DNA from 2 places in the uncultured Acetobacterium sp. genome. Region 1 is predicted to be linked to the other one. Evidence: riboswitches for the same ligand, from Rfam matches in the RefSeq annotation. Region 1 holds a riboswitch; the other holds the start of a gene.

Evidence for each region. A riboswitch is a leader RNA that binds a small molecule or an ion and turns the genes downstream of it on or off. The one in region 1 is predicted to bind cyclic di-GMP.
Region 2: it holds a riboswitch for cyclic di-GMP, as region 1 does, so the genes downstream of both, QZ998_RS13430 (hypothetical protein) here and QZ998_RS08555 (type II secretion system protein) in region 1, are expected to answer to the same signal.

The regions. Positions count from the first base shown of each region.
Region 1 is NZ_CAKMJU010000052.1:28,074-31,500, reverse strand. It holds gene QZ998_RS08560 (hypothetical protein) at 157-555, opposite strand; gene QZ998_RS08555 (type II secretion system protein) at 886-1,458, opposite strand; cyclic di-GMP riboswitch class I at 1,634-1,739, opposite strand; gene QZ998_RS08550 (type IV pilus twitching motility protein PilT) at 2,400-3,427, opposite strand, start outside.
Region 2 is NZ_CAKMJU010000103.1:22,513-25,939, forward strand. It holds gene QZ998_RS13430 (hypothetical protein) at 84-1,709, opposite strand; cyclic di-GMP riboswitch class I at 2,048-2,132, opposite strand; gene QZ998_RS13435 (tRNA1(Val) (adenine(37)-N6)-methyltransferase) at 2,638-3,393, shown strand.

The DNA.
Region 1 (3,427 bases):
CTTTGCACCTCATTATCCGCGCTCAATTTTCAATGCGGGTATATAGATGCAACTATACCATTATTCCGAACATTTATCAACGTGATTTCTACATCAATATCCATACAAAAGCCGTGGCTCTTTCCCACAGGGGGGCGGCTCTGAAAAAAGTGCTTATTATCTTTCTCTTTCCGCTTCCAGATCGCCAGGGGAATAGGTGGTGACCAGGCCGCCCCGGCGGTAGACAATATAGTCGATGGTGGCATCGCGGTTCTCATCGACCACGGTGATGCTGGCATTCTGATTGACTTCGGCGCCGATTAGCTCAAGCAGGTCTGCCTGAACCGGGACACGGTAGTTGCCGGAAGCCGCAAATTCAATGGCTTTGGCGCGGGCGGCCAGATAAACCAGCTTGGCACTGGCGGCATCGGTGGTTTTTTGAAAGCTGAAGACCAAGCCGCCGATGATCATCACTGCAAAGGCCAGGATAATGACAACCGCTAAAGAAAAACCCCGATCAAAGGCGACGGGTTGATTGTTTTCAGGAGGAAACTGGTATTGGCTGATTGGGTTCAAGGGTGACCTCCGAGGGTTTGAAAAGATGACTGGCTGTGGATTGATAAGCAATGCGAGCTAAAATGATGCAGGTTTATTTTATCACTTTATTTGAAAACTTGGCTTAAATTGGTGTAAAATTTGGATGTTTTGTTCGAAACTTAATTGTTTGGAAAAGTTCTGCTAGTGGGGTTTCTGAACATTAGCTGCGGTTAGCCAGTTCAATGGAGGTTTTAGTCTAAACCGAGCCCTGAAATAAAAAAGCTCCCCATCCCCGCAAACCCGATGACGGGTTTGCGCCTGGGAAGGGGAGATGAACCCTATGGCGCATAGGGTGTGGGATTTATTTTATTACTTCACTGATGCACTGGGTACTAAATCATCTAATTTTAAATCATCTTTCTGGTATGTTATTTTCGTTACTTTACCATTGGCATCAACAAAAACAGTCCAAGCTGAAGTATTAGTACCTGTTGTACCAACTCCAGCAGTAATATCTGTATCTACATAATTCCCCATTGCTTTAGTTGTATCTGGTATTAACGCAAGAGCAGCTTTCTTTGCGGTTGCATCAGCTATTTTATTTGCTGTTAGAAATTTAGCTACTTCAACAGAACCTAAATTAACAGCTTCTAACTCACTAACAACGGTAGGACTTGCAGTTGGAAAAGTGCCTGTGACACCAAGTTTTACAAGTCCATTTGTACTTCCATGTTTTCCATAGTATTCAGTAGCTACTGCCTGTGCAGCTACATAGATTTCTCTCTGTTCTGCAATAGCAGCTTTCTTCTTCGCTTCATTTACAAAACCAATCATTGACGGTATCGTAAACGCCGCCAGCACCGCCAAAATCACCAACACCACAATAATTTCCACCAGGGTAAACCCTTTTCTACTTTTCCGTATGCTGTTAATTAATTCCATTTTCCCACTCCTTATTGTTTTTATTCTTAAGCTCTATATGATCATCCGCGCCTGAAGATGATTTATAAATTAAATTTATTATTAAGACGGTTCTATTTTCTCATAGCATCCATTATTTCGTCTTAATCATTTGCTTGCCGCGGCTTTTGGGGTCAAAAAAAGCCACACTGTACCGTGTGGCAACTGGCTGTCTTGTCTGGCTGGGTTTGCTAACCCAATCCGCTGATGTAGACCCTCTAGTTTTGCGTCACAGGGTTTCCCCTGCTTTGCCTTTATGTTCACATTTGCTTTTATTTTAATTTCAAACTTAATTTTAGTTGAAAGCCTCTGAAAAGCCAAGTAGCTTTGCATGCAGCCTGTTTTTCTTTGGTTTTTGTTGCCAAGGGGATGCGGTTCTTAGATGTAATATCGGCGGTTATGGTTTTTACTTTAGTCTTTTCGCGCCTTAACCCTTGGGTTTTTGAAATGAACGGCGAGATCGCTTTGCTGTTATCTGACTTAGACCCTTTCGCTTTGCGGCTCAGATTTTCAGCTGCCCATGCCTTTATGTTTGATGTTCTTTGTAACTAAAGTTTAAGTTAAACGCTATTAAAAGTCAAGTTAAAACTTTACAAGATGGTTACAACTATGATCTTTTTAAAGATTTTTAATGGCCTGGGATGATTATTTTGTCTGCTATTTTTAATTGTTTCGCTTTGTGAATATATTTCTAATTTATCCGCAGTGTTGCCAGTGAATGGGGGCCGTCGCCAACCTTTACTGAGTTGCGGGCGGTCACGGACCGCCCCTACAAATGATGATCGGCGTTGGTGTTGGGGGCTGGGGTTGGTGGCCAACCTTTACTGCCTTCGGGCGGTTGATAACCGCCCCTACAAACCGGAAATTGGTGGTCTTGCGTAACCTAATAGCGAACCCCGACGAATTGAATTGAGACGATTTTGCTATCTTCCAAAATACTGATTAAACTCCTGCTTATCACTGGCCCATTCGAGGCCGACTTCGTAGCTGATTTTCTGGTCCCGGACCAGCATGGCCAGGTCAGCGTTGAGGGTTTTCATGCCGTCCCGGCCGCCGGTTTGCATGACGGAGGCCAATTGGTGGGTTTTGTTTTCGCGGATCAAATTGAGGACCGCATCGGTACCGATCAGGACTTCCAGGGCGGCCATCCGGCCATCGCCGCCAGCCAGGGGCACCAGCTGCTGGGTGACTACCCCTTTCAAAATGCTGGACAGCTGGGTGCGGATCTGCTGCTGGCTGTGGGGCGGGAAGACGTCGATGATCCGGTCAATGGTATTGGCGGCGCCAATGGTATGGAGGGTCGATAAGACCAGATGACCGGTTTCGGCAGCGGTGACGGCGGCCGAAATGGTTTCGTAGTCGCGCATTTCGCCGACTAGAATGACGTCGGGGTCTTCTCGCAGCGAAGACCGCAGGGCCTGGGCAAAGGAGCTGGCGTCAACGCCGATTTCGCGCTGATGGACAATGCTGCGTTTGTGTTCGTGCTTATACTCAACCGGGTCTTCGATGGTTAAGATATGGACGGCCCGATTGCTATTGATGTAGTCAATCATCGAGGCCAGGGTGGTCGACTTACCGCTGCCGGTCGGACCGGTAATCAGGATCAGTCCCCGCGGCTCAGAAGCCAGCTTGCGGATAATCGGCGGCAGTTTGAGGTCTTCAAAGCTGGGGATGGTATCGTTAAGGAGGCGGATGGCGGCGGCATAGCTGCCCTGTTGTTTATAGACGTTGACCCGCTGCCTAAGCCCTTCCGGGGTGATATGGCAAAAATCGAGATCCTTGCCGGACTCCAGGGTCTTTTGTTCGTCTGCGGTTAGCAGGCTAAAAATCAGGTTTTCGATAATCTGCGGGTTATGGTCAAAATCACTTTGATAAAGCTTGCCGTTTTTGCGAAAGACCGGCGGCAGTTCCCGGGATAAATGAATATCTGAACAATCGTTGCGGCGGCCGT
Region 2 (3,427 bases), on a different contig from region 1:
AAGGATGTGCGTGGCACATCCTTCTTTTGTCAGAAAAGTATCTTAAAGTAAAAAAAGCAGCAACCGATCACATGGTTGCTGCTTTATTTTTTTAGATGCCTTAAGACCAGCGCCCGATAATCAAAGGGATTGGTGATATCGCGGGAGTAGGGAATGGCGGCAAGGCTAAGTGACACATCGGCTTCAACAGCGTCATACTCGAGAATTAGAGCATTGAAGGCATCGGTAATCTCCTGATTGATCAGCAATTGATTTTTTACAGAAGTGTTTTCCATCAGAATACTGAAGATGCTGCCATCGAGAATATAAATCAGGTGGTTACTGTAGCAGTGGCTCTTGATAATTTTTAAGGTTTTATAGAGGATCTCGTCCCAGAGCCGGGAACCGTTGATGGTTTTTAGCTCATCCAGATGATTGATCGTAATCATTTCCAGAGTCAGAATGGTTTCGCCGCGGGAAGCGCGATCCATGGCATATTTGAGATCCTTATAGTAGGCTTTTTCGATCGTCAGTCCCGGACTTTCTTCGAGATTATCATAGGATGCAATTTGCTGTTCCAGATTTTTTTTGAAATGGAACAGTTCGCGAACCTTTCTAATCAATAATGCCGAACTCCATAAAATCATCGGAATCACCAGTAGCCAACCGATCTGATAAAATTTAAAGGGAACATCAAGGTAGAAAACCGAAATCAGCGACAAAATCACATAACTGCACAAGAGTAGAATCATAAAAAAGATACTGGCGCCATAGGGCATCGCAATGGTAAAGATCAGGCAGGTGAATAAAATAAACACCACCGAGTAATCAATAAAATTAAATTCTGAGGCAGTAAAAATCAGGAAAGCTCCAAAAATCATTAATCCCATAAAGAAAAAAACAAGCGGCGGAACCATATTGGTTAAGCTGGGCTTTTTAAGGAATTGAAGGTTCGTTTTTTTAGTTGGTTGAGCTTGTTTTTGCTTGATTGCCCTATCTTTACGTTTTTCTGGCTTTGCTTTTTGGGGCTTTGCCTTTTTCGGCGGTAGCGGTTCTTGATTAATTGGCGTTTCTGTTGTCAGCGTTGTTTTTTCCGGTTGGCGTTCTGGTGTTGTTGCCATTTCTGGGGGCGGATCGGGTTTTATTATTTCCGGGCTAACCTCAGACAGTGGCGGCGTCGACTTTGTTTCGGCAAATCTGGAATTGTCAAAAACATCATCGGTGCCAACAGGATTGGCGAGCTCGGATTCAGTTGGTGCTTTAGGGATAGCTGCGGTTCGCTCCGCTTCATATGCGTAAGGGGTGGTTCGTCCCAGAATTTTTGATAGGGTGGGTAGTTCCTCCTCATCTTCTTCGGTTTCGCCGATCGGTATGGAAAAACCTGCCCGGTCACTGAGTGGCAATGGTTGACTGGTAAGCAGATCACCATTAAAAGCCAACTGATTTGATCGGGTTTCGAAAGGACGGGAATTGAGGACGGCCTGATCGAGAGCATCGTCATCCGAGATATCTACCCCGGAAAGAAAATCTGTGCCGGGTTGGAAGGGATCATCAGAGATGGCCACTTCAACAACATTAGGATTCATTTCTCGCGAAATAAAGCCTTCTTCAGTGAGTGAAGCAAGCTTAGCATCAATTCGTATTTCGCATTCCTGGATGGTGGCATCCAGATGCTGTTTTTTTTCGAGAATAAGATCCAATTTACTCGGCTGGATTTTACTACTATTCATATATATCCATCGCTTTCGCAAATAATTTCGTTGCAATATTTTTGGTCATTGACTTTATCATCATAATCGTCGATGATAAAGAAGCTTTTAGAGGTGGCGAATTCATACAATAAATTTAAAATAGTCCTCTACAACTACACATTATAGCAAAGAATGTGTTTATATTAAAGAGAAAAACGAAAAAAAGACAGTTATTCCTGCTCAGTCGTGTTTAAGTAATGAGCGCTGCTTAAAAATGCTTTTAAAAAGCGGTTTTATGTTAATGGCTGTGGAGTAAAAAAATAAAAAAAAACAACGATTAAACACGTTGCATTAAATACACATATAGATGCGCTTAAAGTTGCAACTGGCTGTCATATAAATAAATACTTAGACCCTCTAGCTTTGCGTCCTTACCTTTTGGTAAGTTTGCCGAATATATAGTTAATCTCATAATAATACATATTTGTTATTCAGTCAAGTCCAAGGTTGTTATGAACGACTTATCTCCAAGGTTGATTTGTGGGTCAAAAGTGTGCGCATGCTAAGAATAATTCTCGCTTGTGGCGGTTTTTTTCTGATAAAATGGAGGCGAAACCATAAAGCTAGGGAGAAAAATGCTGTCAGGATTGAAAAACACTTATCAACAGCTTCGCATATAATTTTTTTCAAATGAGAAATTCAAAACCGTCTATTTTGGGGAATTAAATCTAGGAATTTAAATTATCAACTTTTATCTGTGCATATGTGGATAAGTTATAAAAAAACAATTAACAGGTGCGCTATAAAAAGGCTGAACAGAAAAGCCCGTGCTTAGGCAAGTTTTTGGGGAAAAGCAAGAAATCAACAAAACTTATCCACAAATGGTGGATAGAATTGACCAATATGTGGATAAACTTGTTGATTATCGGTTAAAATTAAAAAATTAAGTGAATTAAAGGAGCTAAATGTGGATAACTTTTTAAAAAAAGGGGAAAGAATTGAAGACTTAGGCCTTAATAATCTGAAGATCATCCAGAATCCGGATTATTTCTGTTTTGGCATGGATGCAGTTTTGCTGTCCTGGTTTGTCTCCCGGCGAACAAAAGGGGCTCCCCACGTTATTGATCTGGGAACCGGAACGGGAATTATTCCATTATTGCTTTATGGCAAAACAAAGGCAGCCTCGATCACTGGGTTAGAGATCCAGGAACCGCTGGTCGAAATGGCTAGACGGAGCATGGCCCTTAATGGCTTGTCAAACGAAATTAGGATCATCGCCGGGGATATTAAAGCGCCTGGTAGTGAGATTCTTCCAAACGCTTACGATGTGGTAGTCAGTAATCCCCCTTATATGCGGGCTCAGGCGGGACTTAAGAACAATTGTGAAACAAAAACTATTTCCCGCCACGAAATTTTATGCAGCATTGAAGATATTCTTATTTTCAGCAAGCGGATGCTAAAGGATCGCGGCCGTCTGTTTTTGGTTCATCGGCCGGAGCGGTTGGGCGATATTATTTCACTGATGCGATCTTATAAAATTGAGGTCAAGCACTTGCAATTTGTTTACCCATCCTTAAAAAAAGAAGCCAATCTGGTTTTAATTGAAGGACGAAAAAGTGGTAAACCAGGGTTAAAAACTGACACACCCTTGATTGTTTATCATGAAGATGGTGAATATACCCAGGAAATTTACGATATTTATGGGATGACCAAGCCGGAATAGCGGAGTTGTTCAGCGCCAGAGGCTGATCAATGGG